DNA from 2 places in the Nocardiopsis sp. LDBS1602 genome. Region 2 is predicted to be linked to the other one. Evidence: riboswitches for the same ligand, from Rfam matches in the RefSeq annotation. Region 2 holds a riboswitch; the other holds the start of a gene.
The links. A riboswitch is a leader RNA that binds a small molecule or an ion and turns the genes downstream of it on or off. The one in region 2 is predicted to bind glycine.

Region 1 (8,510 bases), on a different contig from region 2:
CGATGATGCACTCATGCGCGACCAGACCGCCGGCGCCGGTGTAGAGCACCGGGAAGTAGGGCTCCAGACGCTTGGCGATGTAGTTGGCCGAGAGCACCGCGGTCTCGGTGGCCGAACGCAGCCCCTGCTCGCCCATCATCCGTACGTAGGCCCAGGAGATCGGCAGGATTCCGGCGGATCCGAAGGGGGCGGCCGAGACCGGTCCGGAACCGGTGTGCGGGCCCGCCTCGGGCTGTCCGGGGTGGTTGGGCAGGAAACCGGCCAGGTGCGAACGGACCGCGACCGGGCCCACGCCCGGGCCGCCGCCCCCGTGCGGGATGCAGAAGGTCTTGTGCAGGTTCAGGTGGCTGACGTCGGCGCCGAACTCGCCCGGCTTGGCCCAGCCCAGGAGGGCGTTCAGGTTGGCGCCGTCCACGTAGACCTGGCCGCCGGCCTCGTGGACCAGGCGGCACACCTCGGTGATGGTGTCCTCGTACACGCCCGCGGTGGAGGGGTAGGTGACCATGATGGCCGCCAGGTCCTCCGCGTGACGGGCGGTCTTGGCGCGCAGGTCCTCCAGATCGACGTTGCCGTCGTCGTCACAGGCCACGACGGCCACGCGCATCCCCGCCATGACGGCGCTGGCCGCGTTGGTCCCGTGGGCGGAGCTGGGGATCAGGCACACGTCGCGGTGGCTCTGACCGCGGGAACGGTGGTAACCGCGGATGGCGAGCAGACCGGCGAGTTCGCCCTGGGAGCCGGCGTTGGGCTGGAGGGAGACGGCGTCGTAGCCGGTGACCTCGGCCAGCCAGGCCTCCAGGTCGCGGATGAGCGCCACGCTGCCGGCCGCCTGGTCCAGAGGGGCGAACGGGTGCAGGCCCGCGAACTCCGGCCAGGTGATGGACTCCATCTCCGCGGTGGCGTTGAGCTTCATGGTGCACGACCCCAGCGGGATCATCGTGCGGTCCAGCGCCAGGTCGCGGTCGGACAGACGGCGCATGTAGCGCAGCAGGGAGGTCTCGCTGCGGTGGGTGTTGAAGACCTCGTGGGTGAGGTAGTCGACGCCGCGCGCCAGGTCGGCGGGCAGACGGTCGGCGGCCTCGTCCACGGCCACCGGGCCGCGCTCGGCGCCCCGGTCGGCCTCGCCGAAGGAGGCCAGGACCTTGCCCAGGGTGTCGACGGTGGTCGTCTCGTCCACGCTCAGGCCGACGGTGCGCTGGTCGACGGCGAGCAGGTTGATCCCGCTCTCCAGGGCGCGTTCGACGACCTGGTCGGCGCTGGGCACGCGCACGCGCAGGGTGTCGAAGTAGGACGAGTGGACCACGTCGAAGCCGCGGCGGGTGAGGGCGTCGGCCAGGGCCGCGGTGCGGGTGTGCACCTGACGGGCGATGGCGCGCAGGCCGTCGGGGCCGTGGTAGACGCCGTACATGCCGGCCATGATCGCCAGCAGCACCTGGGCGGTGCAGATGTTGCTGGTGGCCTTCTCACGACGGATGTGCTGTTCGCGGGTCTGGAGGGCCAGACGGTAGGCGGGCTTGCCGGCGTTGTCCACCGAGACGCCGACCAGACGGCCGGGCAGCTGGCGACGGAGCTTCTCGCCCACGGACATGTAGCCGGCGTGCGGGCCGCCGAAGCCGAGCGGAACGCCGAAACGCTGAGTGGAGCCGACCGCGATGTCGGCGCCCAGGTCGCCGGGGCTGCGCAGCAGCGTGAGGGCGAGGATGTCCGCGGCGACCACGGCCAGGGCCCCTCGCTCGTGCGCCCGGGCGATCACGGAGGAGGGGTCGCGGACCACACCGCTGGAGGCGGGGTACTGCACCAGGACACCGAAGGCCTCGCCTTCGGGCAGGCCCTTGGTCAGGTCGGCGACGACGACCTCGATGCCCAGGGGCTCGGCCCGGGTGCGCAGCACCTGGAGGGTCTGCGGGAAGACGTCGGAGTCGACGACGAACACGTCGCTCTTGACCTTGGAGGCGCGACGGGCCAGGGTCATGGCCTCGGCGGCGGCGGTCGCCTCGTCCAGGAGGGAGGCGCCGGTGATCGGGAGGCCGGTCAGGTCCGAGACCATGGTCTGGAAGTTGAGGAGGGCCTCCAGCCGGCCCTGGGAGATCTCCGGCTGGTAGGGCGTGTAGGCCGTGTACCAGGCGGGGTTCTCCATGATGTTGCGCAGGATGACCGGCGGGGTGAGCGTGTCGTAGTAGCCCAGGCCGATCAGCGAGGTGTGCGGACGGTTGCGCGAGGCCAGGGCCCGCAGCTCGTCCAGGGCCTCGGCCTCCCCGATCGCCTCGGGCAGGTCCAGCGGGGCGTGGCGCCCGGGGCCGGTGAGGATGGACTCGGGGACGGCGGCGGTCATGAGCTCCTCGGTGGAGGAGTGCCCCACCGTCTTGAGCATCTCTTCGACCTCGGCCGGTGTGGGGCCGATGTGCCGGTCGGCGAAGACCCTGGCGGGCGCGCCCGGGTTCGGGACGTTCGACGGGTCAGTCACGGAGACCTCCTGGTGACAGGGCCGATGTGATCGGCGGTGTTCCTCACGGTCTCCCCCTCTGTCACCGGGCACGGCGGTGCCCAGGCTTCAGAGCGGCCTCCTCCGCGCGGTCCGTGGTGCCTGAGAGGTTACTGGGGAGTATTGCCCCGTCGGCGCCCCGTTGCCGAGGTCTCTCCCGCGCGGTATCGACAGCCTGCTGACGCTCTGTACATAGATCCAAGCAGGAGGAATGTCGGGTTTCCTCCTGTTGTGACTACGACCGTACTCGATCGGGGCCCGGTTCACCGAGCCAGGGCACGCCTTTCTCCCACCGCACACGGAGAATCACACGAACCCCTCGGGCCCCACCACGACCACGTTCGCCTTCGCCGGACTCAGCCGGTGCGCCGCTCCCTGCGCCGACGGGCCAGCTCGTCGACCGGCTGGGGCGCGGAGGCGGGAAGCTCCGAACGATCCTCGGCCGGAACGACCCCCAGGGCCTCCTCCAGCTCACGGGCCACGTTGGCCAACGCCAGCCCGAACATGCCCTGACCGCACTGCATGAGGTCGACGACCTCCTCGGGAGAGGTGCACTCGTAGACGCTCACACCATCGCTCATGAGGGTGATGCGGGCCAGCTCACCGGCGGGGCGGCCCCGCAGATGGTCCACGGCCGTACGGATCTGCTGAAGGGAGATCCCGGTGTCCAGGAGGCGCTTGGCCACCTTGAGCATGAGGATGTCCGGGAGACTGTACAGGGGCGCGTTATGGGCGCCTGAGCGCACGCTCGGCTCCACCAGGCCGGTTCTGGCCCAGTAGTCGAGCTGTCGATAGGTGATCCCGGCGGCGGTACACGCCGCGGGTCCCCTATACCCGACGTCCATAGGCAGCGCCACCACGTCCTCTTCGCACAGTAGGCCCTGCTGCCCCGCTAGCCGCAGCGCGGACCGCCTGTCTTCGGGATCCCGCTTGCCGCTCGCTACCGCCACGCCGACCTCCGGCTTCTCGTCCCACGGCGGCATCGACAGGGGAAAGTCCACTCAGGGAAGGGGCGCGCCGTGGGTTCCACAGCACCGAAGGTAAAGCGGCGCCACGGCAGCGTCAACGAGGCCGCGCGGCGCGTCGCCAACTACGCGTTGCGACGACTCCGCCCGGCCGACGGCTCCGATGGGCCCGCGGCTCCAGGGGGTTTCGGCTGTGGTCTCCACGACCAATCCCTCATCCCAATCTATCACTGAGACCCGCGACGAAGCCGCAGGTCAAGGCCGTGTCCTCGGTGGAGACGCTCTCGCCTCCCGAGAACACGGAACGGGACCCGCGCTCGGCGCGGATCCCGTCGCGTGTTCACGTACTACGTCGCCCGAAATCCTCGGGAGAGATATTGTCCAGGAACTCCCGGAACGCCTCGACCTCGTCCTCCTGCTCGTCCGGGATCGGCATCCCCGCCTCGTCGATCACGTCCTCGTGAGCGTAGATCGGGGTTCCGGTCCGCAGCGCCAGGGCGATGGAGTCCGAGGGCCTGGCACTGACCTCCACACCGTTGCTGAAGACCAGCTCGGCGTAGAAGATGCCATCGCTCAACCCGGTGATCCTCACCGTCTCCAGGCCGGTGTCCAGGGCGTCGAGGACGTCCCGGAACAGGTCGTGGGTGAGGGGCCGGGCGGGGGCCACACCCTGCTGGGCCAGTGCGATGGCGGTGGCCTCCACACCACCGATCCAGATCGGCAGGTAGCGGTCACCCTCGGTCTCCTTGAGCAGGACAATCGGTTGGTTCGAGGGCATCTCAACCCGGACGCCGACGACCTCCATGTGCTTCACAGCGTCTCCGTCCCACGAGTCGTCATGCCGGCTGGGCGCTCGTCCCTGCTCCCCCGTTGGATCAGGACCCGAGGGCGAAATCGGCACCCTTCGTTACAAAGCTCTCCGGAGGCGGGGGGCCGCAAACCTCTCCGGCCCTCCCGCCCCCGTCGACCGTGGTCAGCGATCCGTCATCGGCGCGGCTTGGTCAACAGGACCATGCGGAACTTGCCGATCTGGATCTCGTCCCCACCGCCCAACTCGGCCTCGTCCACCGGCTCGCGGTTGACGTAGGTACCGTTGAGGCTTCCGACGTCACGGACTCCGAACCCGTTGCCACGGCGGAAGAACTCCACGTGGCGCCGGGAGACGGTGACGTCGTCGAGGAAGATGTCGCTGTTGGGGTGACGCCCGGCGGTGGTCACGTCGCTGTCCAGCAGGAAACGGCTTCCCGCGTTCGGGCCACGACGGACCACGAGCAGAGCGGTGCCCGGAGGAAGCGCGTCGGCGCTGGCGGGGTCGTCCCCGCCGAGCTCATCGCCCGATTCCTCTTCCTCCAGCGCCTGTATTCCGGAGATGGAGATGGTCGAGGTGACATCTCCCGCGGAGTCCCCGCCCGCGGTGGGCCGTGGGCTCTGCTGGTCGGCCCTGCGGAGGGGGGTTCCACAGTGGGAGCAGAAACGGGCATCATCCGCAACGGCGTGACCGCACTGCGTGCAGTAAACGCTCGACATAGGTCGGCTCGGCCTCCTACCGCACGGGGCGGTGCTTGATTCGGCTGATCGGTGGCGCGTTCCGAACGTGCGACGGACACGGTGCCCGCCCACCATCCGGAACACGGCGGGGCGGCCCACTGTCGCGGCAGTGGAACGACCCGCACGGTCGGTCGCTAGGTCTCATCCCCCATGTTGTACTCCTTGTCACCCCCCGTTGGGTATCCGCCGTTGCCGGGACGCCCGTTCGGGTGATGACACGGTGCTTCAGGGAACACTCGACTTTAAACCATATCCCTGCCCAGGCAGGGTTCCGCTCCCCTCGGCCGGCCGCGAACACCCTCGATTCGCGTGCGCGTTCCGCGGTCGGCGGTTCCCCACCGGCCCTCCGCCCGGTCGGCGGCGGACCCGTTCAAGGACCATCACTCGTCCTGGAAGTGATGCCGTGCGCGGGCGTTTGGTTCACGCGAACGCGCGACGGATTTTCGAGGACTTCCCCCGCCGGCATTGACCTGCGTCTTTCGCGGGCCCTCTCGGCGAGGTGAACGGCGGGAAAAGAGCGGGAGACCGGGACGACCGGGCACGCCTCGCGGGCGTGGGCGACCTCTTCGCCCACGCCCGCGAGGACGCGCGTCAGCCCTCGGCCGACTCGACCACGGCCGCCCACTCGTCCAGAAGCCGCTGCACCCTGTCCGGATCGGGACCTTCGGCCCAAAGATGGGTGACGGCCTCGGCCGTGTCCGGAAGGACCAGGGCCCAGCTTCCGTCGGGTTCGATCACCCGGACACCGTCGGTGGTGTCCAGCTCCCGGTCGCCGGCGGCCTCCACGACGGCGCGCATGACGCTGCCCTTGATCGCCCAGGGCGTGGGCACCGAACGGCGCAGCAGGTGCGCCTGGGGGATCGCCCGCTCGATCTGACCGAGCGACCGGCGTGTCCTGGCCACCAGGCCCAGCAACAGCACGAAGGCCGCGATGCCGTCACCGGTGGGGCTGAACTCGGGGACGACGAACCCGCCGCGGCCGTCGCCGGCGAGGACGATCGTGTCCCCTTCGGCCCGGACCGCCTTGGTCAGCTCGTCCGTGGCGGTCGCCGTCCAGCGCACCTGCGCCCCGTGCGACCGGGCCACGCGCTCGGCCACCCGGGTCGTGGTCACCGGCAGGGCCACGGTGCCGCCGCCCCGCTCGGCGGTGACCAGGTCCAGGACCACCAACAGCGCGCGGTCGTCGTCGACCAGTTCACCGTTCTCGTCCACGATGGACAGCCGCTCGGCCACCGGGTCGAAGCGCACGCCGAAGTCGGCGCCCGATCCGGACACCAGTTCGCCCAGCCGTTCCAGGTCGCGCATCCTCTTGGCGACGGTGTCGGTGGGCGAGGCCTCGTCCAATCGGTTGTTGACGGTGAGCACGTCCACCCCGATCCGCCCCAGCAGGGAGGGCAGGATGAGCGAGCCCGTGCCGCCCGCGCAGTCCACGACCACCTTCAACCTCGCCTCGGCCACCCCGGAGGTGTCCACGGCCCTCAGGAGGTCGTGCGAGTAGTTCTCCACGTTGCGCGCGGGGAAGGACAGTTCACCGATCTCCCCCGGGAAGGCACGGCGGTACTCGGCGCGGGAGAAGACCCGGTCGAGCTTGCGCTGGGCCCCCGGCGAGAGGTCGGCCCCCTCGCCGTCGAGGAAGATGATGTCCACCGACTCGGGGTCGCCCGGACTGGTGCGGACGGTGATACCGCCGCTGATCCCGCTCTGCGCGGTGTGGAACCGTGCCACCGGCAACGGCACGACCTCCAGGTCGCGCACTTCGATGGCGGCCGCCGTGAGCGCGCTGATGATCGCCCGCTTGAGCGTGCGCGCGGCCCGCGAGACGTCGCGCGAGGTGGTGACGACCGCGCCCTTCTTAAGGGTGGTCGCGTAGGCGTTGGCGAGCCGGACCGCCAACTCCGGGGTGATCTCGACGTTGATCAGCCCGGACACGCCCCGGGGTCCGAACAGCGAACGCTGCCCGCGCGACTCCCAGACGACGTTGGTACTGACCACCGCCCCGGCCTCGATGGTCTTGAAGGGATAGACCTTGACGTCGTTGTGCAGGTAGGCCTCGGACTCGATGACGCAGTCCTCGCCGACGACCGCGCCCTCCTCGATCCGGACCGCCGCCATCACGTCGGTGTTCTTGCCGATCACGGTGCCGCGCAGGTTGGCCCCACGGCCGATGAACACGTTGTCGTGCAGGACCGTGCGATGCGCGAAGGCCTCGGCCCGGACCACGGCGTTGCTGCCCACGACGGTGTACTCCCGAAGCTCCGCCCCGGGCTCGACCTTGGCGTAGTCACCGATGTAGAGCGGGCCCTTGAGGATCGCCGCGGAGCTGACCTCGGCGCCCTCGCCGACCCACACGCCAGGCGACACCTCGAAGCCGTCGATCTCGACGTCGACCTTGCCGGAGAGCACGTCGGCCTGGGCGCTCAGATAGCTCTCGTGGGTGCCCACGTCCTCCCAGTAGCCCTCGGCCACGTAGCCGTAGATGGGCTCGCCCTCTTCCAGGAGTTCCGGGAAGACGTCGCCGGACCAGTCGACCACCTCGCCCTCGGCGACGCGTTCGAGGACCTCGGGCTCCATGATGTAGATACCGGTGTTGACGGTGTCGGAGAAGACCTGACCCCAGGTCGGCTTCTCCAGGAACCGTTGGACGCGCCCCTGGTCGTCGACGATGATGATGCCGAACTCCAGCGGGTTCGGCACCCGCTTGAGGGCGATGGTCACCTTGGCGCCGCGTTCCTTGTGGAAGCGGACCATGTCGGTGAGGTCGATGTCGGTCAGCGCGTCACCGGAGATGACGATGAACGGCTCTCCGCGCAGGTGTTCCTCGGCGTTCTTCACACTGCCCGCGGTCCCCAGGGGGACCTCCTCGGCGACGTAGTGGAGCTTCATGCCGAGCTCCTCGCCGTCGCCGAAGTAGTTGCGGATGAGCGTGGCCAGGAACTGGACGGTGACGACGGTCTCGGTGAAGCCGTGCTTGCGCAGCAGACGCAGCACGTGCTCCATGATCGGTCTGTTGACCACCGGAAGAAGTGGCTTGGGCTGGTTGGCGGTCATGGGGCGCAGGCGCGTGCCCTCGCCGCCCGCCATCACGACGGCCTTCATCGGGGGTACGGCGGTCGTGGGTTCCTCGTGGGGCCCGGTCATCGCCCGGCCCTCCGTGGAGAGGTACCGTCCGCGAGGACGGGGATCAGGTGTTCGGAGCACGCGCCATCACGCGTGGTGGGACATGTTCTCATGGCGGAGACGACACTCCCTTTCGATCCGACAGGTCCGCGGTGAGCCGGCCCGCCGGTGTTCCGAATCAGGGCATGGTGCCGCCCTGATCCCTGTGGCCCCTTGGATCCGGGCCCTCGGGTTCCGCGCCGGGGTCGCCGTCGACGGTCGCCGGTGCGGTCGGATCGTGTCGATCCGTGTGCCCACCCCGCGTGTCACCGTCGGGGACTCCCGTGCGAACACCTTCGTGATCGGTACGTTCGGCGCGGCGGGTCTGGTCGATCAGGCGCAGTCCCTGTACGGCGTAG
Region 2 (8,510 bases):
CGAGGGCGTGCTGGCCGACCTGGCCGACGCCGTCCGTCGGCGCCGCAAGAACGTCGCCTGACCCCTTCCCCGCACGACACGGGCGCCCGGAGGAACCTCTCCGGGCGCCCGTCGTCTCCCCGGGTCCCGGTCAGGCGCGGGTGTCCTTGACGACCTTCCCGCCCTGGACGACCAGGACCACGTTGTCCCGGTCCCCCAGCAGGGAGATGTCGGCGAGCGGATCGCCGTCGCAGACGACCAGGTCGGCCACCTTGCCCGCTTCGACGGTGCCCGCCCGGTCGGCCACGCCGACCAGCTCCGCGGCGTTCCGGGTACCCGCGACGATGGCCTGTGTCGGGGTCAGGCCCACCCGGACCAACTGCGCCAGTTCGCGCAGGTTACGGCCGTGTTCGGAGATGCCCGCGTCGGTCCCCATCGCCACGCGCACCCCGCGCGCGACCGCGTGCGAGACCCGCTCGTAGGTCTCGTCGGTCAGGGCCCGCTTGGTCTCGATCGACTTGCGGGACATCAGGTGGATCCGGTCCTCGAAGTCGAACGTGGTCAGGGTCGGCACCAGGAAGGTGCCGCGCTCGAGCATCAGGTCGATGCCCTCGTCGTCGATCAGGTAGCCGTGCTCGATGCTGGCGACCCCGCCCCTGACCGCGTTGCGGATCCCCGCCGCCCCCTGGGCGTGGGCGGCGACCGGACGACCGCCGTGCTTGGCGGTCTCCGCGACGATCGCGGCGATCTCCTCCTCTCCGATGCCCTCGTCGGTGGGCCCGTCCGAGGGGCTGGAGAGCCCACCCGTGGCGCAGACCTTGATGACGTCGGCGCCGTCGCGGATGAGGCGACGCGTGGACACGCGCGCCTCCTGCGGGGAGTCGGCGATCTCGGCGGCGGTGTGCTCGCAGTCGTGCGCGTTGAACCCGGAGGGCAGGGTGAAGTCGGCGTGCCCTCCGGTGTGGCTCATCAGGCGGAGCGCCATGCTCAGGCGCGGGCCTCGGATCAGGCCCCTCTCCTGGGCGATACGGAACCCGGCGTCGGCCCCTCCGAGGTCGCGCGCGCCGGTCACACCGGCGTCGAGGGTCACGCTCATCCGCTCCGCGGACTCGAAGGCGTGCAGGCTCCGGGAGATCTCCGCGTTGTTGGTGGCCAGGGCCCGACCGTCGGCGAACCCGAAGTGCACGTGGGTGTCGATGAAGCCGGGCAGCAGGGTGCGTCCGCCCAGGCTCTCGACGGTGTCCTCGGGGTCCGTCGCGGGGGCGTCGGCCGCGGGACCCGCGTAGACGATCTCCCCGTCCTCCACGAGCACGGCGGCGTCCTCGACCGGGGCGGCCCCGGTGCCGTCGATCAGGGTGAGGTCCCGATACAGGGTCCTGGAGCCGGTCATGGAATTGTCTCCTTACGTCGATGCGCCGGTTCGGCGACAGGGTGCGGCCGGAGCCCGTTCGGGCCCCGGCCACGGTCGGGGATCGATGGTTCAGATGTGCGCGTACATGCCCGGTCCGATCGGCAGACCCAGGAAGTAGAACAGGGCGAGGACCGTGGTCCACAACAGCAGGAAGGCCAGGGAGAAGGGCAGGGCGCGGGCGATGACGGTCCCGATCCCGGCCTTGGGCTCGTACTGGCGCAGGAAGCCGAGGATGATCACCACGTAGGGGCTGAGCGGGGACAGCACGTTCGAGGTGGAGTCTCCGATGCGGAAGGCCGCCTGGACGAACCCGGGTTCGTAGCCCAGGAGGGCGAACATCGGCACGAACACCGCGGCGAACAGGGCCCACTGCGCGGAGCCGGAGATGATGAACAGGTTGATCAGGAACGCCAGCAGGATGAAGCAGACGATGGCCCCGAACCCCGTGAAGCCGGTGGCCTCCAGCCCCTCGGCGCCTCTGATCGCGATCCAGGTGGAGACCCCGGTCCAGTTGAAGAGCTCCAGGAACTGGGCCATCACGAAGGCCAGCACGATGAACCCGGACATCTCCTTGATGGTGTGACCCATCATCCGGGGGACGTCGGCCCCTCGGGAGATCGTCCCGGTGACCAGCCCGTAGGCCACGGCGGGGATCGCCAGGGTGAGGAAGACCAGGAAGACCACCGAGCTCAGCAACGGCGAGGTCGGCAGGAAGGCCCCGTCCTCGTTCCGCATGGGAGCTCCAGCGGGCAGTGTCACCAGCAGGACCGCCACGATGGTGATCACCAGGGCGATACCGGCCCAGCGCAGCCCCGACCGCTCGATCCGGTCGAGCTCCGGATCCATCCGCATGTCGGGGCGGTCCGCTCCCTCACGGACGTCCTCGACCACGACCTGCTCACGGGTGACCCCGCCACGCTCCATGGCGGGCTCGAGAACCCGATCGATGAGCAGACCGCCGACGAAGGTCAGCAGGACCGCGATGGTGAAGGTGAGGAAGTGGTTGGAGACCGGAGTGACCGTGGTGCCCAACCCCACCGAGGCGCTCGCGGTCTGGGTGATGCCGGACAGCAGGGCATCGGTGCTGGTGATGAAGGGGCTGCAACTGAACGCCGCGGTGGCCACCGCGAAACCGCCCAGCAGACCGGCGACGGGGTGCCTTCCGGCGGCTTTGAAGACCAGGGCGGCCAGTGGAGGGATCACCACCATCGCGGCGTCGCTCATGATGCTGCCGGAGACCGCGACCAAGGCGACGACGTAGGGCAGCAGCCACTTCGGCGCACGCCCGAACGCCCCTCGGACCAGAGAGTTGAGCAGACCGGTCCGCTGGGCCAGCCCCACACCGAGCAGCACCGTGAGGACCACGCCCAACGGCGGGAAACCGATGAAGTTCGAGACCAGGTTGGTGGTCAGCCAGGTCAGTCCCTGGGCGGAGAGGAAGCCCTGGATCTCCTGGGCCCCCTCCTCGCTGCCGGGCACCTCGTAGGTGGTGCCGAGCGACGCCATGATCGTGGAGGCCACGGCCACGATCACGAAGAGCAGCAGGAAAAGGATGAAGGGGTCGGGGATCCTGTTGCCGACGCGTTCGATACCGTCCAGCATGCGGGCGAAGAGGCCGGGACGTGGTCCGGAGGATCCGTCCGTTCGGCTCCGCTTCGAACTCTTGGTGCTCATGGTGTCACCTCGGAATGGGTCACGGGGAGGGGTCGGGGTCGGTTCGCGGGGGTCCGGCGTGCGGTGTCCTTGTGGACGACACCGTCCTTGAGCACGACGGTGATGTTGTCGGGGTCGCCGGGCAGGGTGATGTCGGCGAGGGGGTCGCCCGCGCAGACGACGATGTCCGCGCGTTTGCCGGTTTCGAGGGTGCCGATCTCGTCGGCCAGCCCGAGGAGGGCGGCGGCGTCGCGGGTGCCGGCCAGTAGCGCGCCCATGGGGGTCAGCCCATGCTCGACGAGCAGCGCCAGTTCGCGCAGGTTACGGCCGTGCGGGCAGATGCCCGAGTCCGTGCCCATGGCGACGCGGACGCCCGCCCTGACGGCGGTGGTGATGTTCTCGCTCAGGTGCTCCTGGAGCTTGAGCTTCTTGGCCACGGCGTAGGCGGCCGACCTGGTCGGATCGGGCGGGGTGGTGGCGGTCGACAGGGTGGGCACCAGGTAGGCGCCGCCGTCGAGCATGGACTCGATGCCGGGCCCGTCGATCTCGTAGCCGTGTTCGATGCTGGTGACACCGGCGGCCAGGGCGTTGCGGATACTGCGCGCGCTCTGGGCGTGCGCCGCCACGGGAACGTCGTGGGCGGCGGCCTCCCGCACGATCACCGACATCTCCTCGATGTTGAGACCGTCGTGCCATGGGGTGTCCTGGGGGCTCCAGACCCCGCCACTGGCCATCACCTTGATGACCCCGGCCCCCTTGCGCATGACCTCGCGGGTGGCGCGCAGGGCCTCGGCCGGCCCATCGGTGTTGATCGAGACCGCTCCATCGGGCCCCAGGACCGTCCCGTAGTCGAACCCGCAACAGGTGCGGAAGTCGCCGTGCCCACCGGTGGGGCCCAGGGCCCGGTAGGCGGTGACGATCCGCGGACCGGCGACGATCCCCTCGTCCACCGCGCGCATGACGGCCTGATCGAGTCCGGCCAGGTCGCGGACGCTGGTGACGCCCGTGTCCAGGGTGGCCCGCAGGCGCGGGATCGCGGTGAAGTAACCGTAGTGAGGGGGCTGATCGACCAGGTCGGCGGGGTTCATCCCGTCGCCGGACATGGTCATGTGCACGTGGGTGTCGATGAACCCCGGAAGGATCGTCCCGCCGGCGGCGTCCACCTCATGGTGGGGGCCGGTCACCTCCGGAGCGTCCGCGTCCGGACCGATCCAGTCGATCCGACCCTCGCGGGCGATCACCGTCAGACCGGGACGGGGGTCGGCCCCGGTCCCGTCGATCACGGTCCCGCCACGCACCACCACGGTCTGCTCGGCCGAGATCATCGACGCCATCCTCTCCCTCACCGCCCACGGGTGCCCGCGGCTCCGTGTACGGAAGGGCGGGACACGCACGAGCTCGTCGTCCATCGAGAACACGCAGCTCACGGCTGCGTTCCGATCTTGCGAAAACCTAAGCTGTGATGTGGTTAACCCCGCGAAAACGCAGGAAACGAGTTTCGAGAAGGTGAACGATGCCGGAACCCACCGTTCCGAACGAGTTCGATCTGACGCTGATCAACGCCCTCCAACTCGCGCCGAGGGCCACCTGGGCCGAACTGGGGCCGATCCTGGGCGTGGACCCCACCACGCTCTCCCGACGTTGGAAGCGCTTGGAGGACGAGGGTCTGGCCCGTATCGCGGCGTTCCCGCGCCGACGCGTGATGGCCCGCCGCAATCTCAGCTATGTCGAGCTGAGCTGCCGCAACGGAACGGTGGAGCGGGTCGCCGCCGTCCTGGCCGAGGACCGGGACACCCTCAGCATCCAGTTCGTGGCCGGCTCCCACCAGCTCATGCTCACCGTGGTGCCCGGGGCTGGCCTGGCCGACTACCTGCTCAACGGGGTGGGCGGCATCCCCGACGTGGTGTCCTACCGGGTCCACGTGGTCACGGAGGTGCCGCGGGAGGCCTACCTGTGGCAGGTGCGGGCGCTCTCCCCCGACCAGCGCAGGCGCCTGCACGCCCTCTCCCCGGCGCCCAGGGACCCGGTCGGCAACGAGCAGGTCACCGAACTCGACCAGCGGATCGTCGACCTGTTGTGCGAGGACGCGAGGCTGGGCTATCAGACCATCGCCGAGCGTCTGGACATCGCGCCCACCACGGCCGCGCGACGCCTCAACCGGCTCCTGCGCGACGGTCTGCTCGGGCTGCGCTGCGACATCTCCCGGGTGCACATGGGCTGGCCCAGCGCCGCCACCCTCTGGGGCAACGTCGACCCCGAGACCCTGGACTCCACGCCCGATCTGGGCGAACGCATTCCCGAGGTGCGACTGTGCACCAACATCGCCGGGCCGGAGAACACCCTGTTCATCCTCTGGCTCCGTGACGCCCCCGACCTGACCCGGGTGGAACGACGCCTGCTGGAGGAACTCCCCGGGCTGCGCATCGCCGACCGCAGGATGACCCTGCGAACCTTCAAGTTCATGGGCGGGGTGACCGACGCCGCCCAGCGCTTCTCCCGTTCCGTCCCGATCCAGCTCCGGTGACCGTCAGGCCTCCGCGGCCTCTCCCGGAAGCACGTCCAGTTCCACCAGGAACCCCCGGCCCAGCGACTCGCGCAGCTCGGCGTCGCCCTCCGAGCCCTCGTCCAGGCGCAGCGCGAACGTGTGCAGTTCGTCGGAGCGCTCGACCCAGCCGACCCACCAGCCGTGGGCCTCGTCGTCCTCACCGTGGCCGGTGGGGCCGAAGAGCCGGTAGTCGCTCCCCTCCTCCAACGCCACCAGCTCGCGAAGGGCCTCCTGGTGTTCCACGTCCACGGGAAGCTCGGCCCTCGCCAGCCCGGCCAGGAAGGTGGCCTGCTCCAGCGCGGAGATCTCCAACGGACCCTCGGCCCAGAAACGGCCCAGGTCGTCCTCGTCCCCGACACCGCGGTTGCCGTAGTCGAACCGGTCCACCCAGGTGGACATGCGCTCGTGTCCGATCCGCTCGGCGACCTCGTGGTGCACCGACGTCCCGGAGGCGGACAGGTCCGCGCGCAGGCTCCGCCCCTCTCCCCGATCCGGGGAGATCGTCTCGTCGACGTCGGAGACCGCTCCGGTCTGGAGGGCGATGAGCGTGTTCGGGAGTTCGAAGGTGGCCCCGGGCACGGCGCGCTCGTGGGCGCCGTCCGCCCCCACCAGCACCGCCGATCGGCCGTTGGCGTCGTAGAGCACGAACGTCCCGTCCACCCCGGCGTCCTCGAACAGGGACTCCAGGTCGCCGCGCTCCACGGCCTCCACGTCGCCCAGCTCGACGGGCTCGCCCACGGCCGAACGGTCCGGCTCGCCCTCCTCCTCGGTCCCACCGCAGGCGACGCCCGTGAAGAGGGTGAGCGCGCACCCCGCGGTCAGGGCGTATCCACGGGTCCTCCGGGACCTTCTGGGGGCGGATTCGGTGTCGGTACGCACTCGGCTCCTCCAGGCGGTGATCGAGGGGACGTCCGTCCTCCAAACTAGCCCACGGACCACCGATCACCACCTCGAAACGACACGCTCCGCACGCGCGTCGCCCCGTCCGGTCACCCGTCATCGACGACGAACGCCGACCGTCGAGCGCGAATCCGTCCCCGGACCCGCCCCACCCCTCCCACCCTCACCACCCCGTACGTGACCCATCCCTCGCGCCGTGCCCCTCCCACGACGAGGGCCCCGGCTCCCCTCGCCCCACGACCTCACGGGCCCGAACGACGGAGCCGGGCACGGAACCCCTGGTCCCACGCCCTTCGCGGCCGCGCGACGACCGTCGTCCACAACCCGTCGGGCGGTCTTGGGAGCCCCATCCCGCCGCTGCTAGGCTGAACCTGTTGCTGACCCCGTACGGGAGAGTGTCCGCGTATCCAGCGTGGGCCGCCGAAGGAGCAATCCCTCCCCACAGACAACCTCTCAGGCACAGCGGACCGTACGGGCGAGACCACTCTGGAAAGCAGGGACGCACGTCCCTCGCCGAAGGTGCAAGCCACGCCGAGCGCGGGGCGAAGCTCTCAGGCACCGATGACAGAGGGGGAGGATGGCAACGCCTCAACCGACACCGCCCATCCTCTCGGGAGTGCCCATGTCAGAGCCCACCTCCTCGCCGCGTCTCACCGCACTGCACAAGATCCACGAAGAGGCCGGGGCCACGCTCGTCGACTTCGCCGGGTGGCTCATGCCGCTCCGCTACGGCAGCGAGACCGCCGAGCACAAGGCGGTCCGCGAGGCCGCCGGGCTCTTCGACCTCTCCCACATGGGCGAGATCCGGCTGACCGGCCCCCAGGCCGACCAGGCCCTCGACCACGCCCTGGCCGGCTACCTGTCGAAACTGAAGGTGGGCCGGGCGCGCTACACCATGATCACCGCCGAGGACGGCGGTGTCCTGGACGACCTCATCGTCTACCGTCTCGGTGAGCGGGAGTACCTGGTCGTGGCCAACGCGGCCAACGTCTCCGTCGTCGCCTCCGCCCTGACCGAACGCGCCGCCGGCTTCGACGTCGAGGTCGTCGACGAGTCCCCCGAATACTCGCTCATCGCCATCCAGGGCCCGCGCGCCGTGGAGATCCTCGCCCCGCTCACCGACGCCGACCTCGACGAGATCCGCTACTTCGCCGGTTACGAGCACACCGTCGCCGGTGTCCCCGTCCTGCTCGCCCGGACCGGTTACACCGGTGAGGACGGCTTCGAGATCTTCGTCAAGCCCGCCGACCGCGCCCCCGAGATCTGGTCCGCCCTCATCTCCGGCGGCGCCGACCTCGGTCTGGTCCCCGCCGGGCTCTCCGCGCGCGACACCCTGCGCATGGAGGCGGGCATGCCGCTCTACGGCCAGGAGCTCACCTCCGACCTCACCCCCTTCGACGCCGGCCTGGGCCGCGTGGTCAGGCTCGACAAGTCCGGTGACTTCGTCGGCCGCGCCGCCCTGGAAGAGGCCTCCCGCACCGCGCGTGACAAGCGCCTGGTCGGGTTCGTCGCCCGCGGCCGCCGGCCCCTGCGCAAGGGCCAGGACGTGCTGCGCGACGGCTCCGTCGTCGGAACCATCACCAGCGGCGCCCCCTCCCCCACCCTGGGCCGCCCCATCGCCATGGCCTACGTGGACGGCGACCTCGACACCACGACCGGCACGTTCACCGTGGACGTGCGTGGCCGGGGAGAAGAGGTCGACGTGGTCGAGCTGCCGTTCTACAAGCGGCGGTCGTAGGAGGGGGTCCCACGAGGATCCTCGACGACCGGTACACGCCTCGGTGCCGTTCCCCCAGGGGGGCGGCACGGACGGGGCGTGGCCGGACATAGGCCGGGCCGGGTCGCCGTACGGGCGCACGGCAGACAAATGGAACACCTCCAAGGAGAGTTGAAGTGAGCGTTCCCACGGAGCTGGGTTACACCGCCAAACACGAGTGGGTCGCGGTAGAGGACGGGATCGCCACCGTCGGGATCACCGCGTTCGCCGCCGAGTCGCTGGGCGACATCGTCTTCGTCGAGACC

Region 1: it holds a riboswitch for glycine, as region 2 does, so the genes downstream of both, gcvP (aminomethyl-transferring glycine dehydrogenase) here and gcvT (glycine cleavage system aminomethyltransferase GcvT) in region 2, are expected to answer to the same signal.

Annotation. Positions count from the first base shown of each region.
Region 1 is NZ_JAYLVW010000001.1:1,183,665-1,192,174, forward strand. Features, by position in the region: gene gcvP (aminomethyl-transferring glycine dehydrogenase) at 1-2,464, opposite strand, end outside; glycine riboswitch at 2,562-2,652, opposite strand; gene U9J66_RS05435 (MerR family transcriptional regulator) at 2,839-3,327, opposite strand; gene U9J66_RS05440 (bifunctional nuclease family protein) at 3,788-4,261, opposite strand; gene U9J66_RS05445 (FHA domain-containing protein) at 4,432-4,974, opposite strand; gene U9J66_RS05450 (mannose-1-phosphate guanyltransferase) at 5,587-8,091, opposite strand; gene U9J66_RS05455 (CDP-alcohol phosphatidyltransferase family protein) at 8,291-8,510, opposite strand, start outside.
Region 2 is NZ_JAYLVW010000005.1:37,056-45,565, reverse strand. Features, by position in the region: gene U9J66_RS17190 (3-deoxy-7-phosphoheptulonate synthase) at 1-61, shown strand, start outside; gene U9J66_RS17185 (metal-dependent hydrolase family protein) at 131-1,369, opposite strand; gene U9J66_RS17180 (AbgT family transporter) at 1,460-3,064, opposite strand; gene U9J66_RS17175 (metal-dependent hydrolase family protein) at 3,061-4,368, opposite strand; gene U9J66_RS17170 (Lrp/AsnC family transcriptional regulator) at 4,557-5,567, shown strand; gene U9J66_RS17165 (penicillin-binding transpeptidase domain-containing protein) at 5,571-6,467, opposite strand; glycine riboswitch at 6,867-6,968, shown strand; gene gcvT (glycine cleavage system aminomethyltransferase GcvT) at 7,111-8,226, shown strand; gene gcvH (glycine cleavage system protein GcvH) at 8,382-8,510, shown strand, end outside.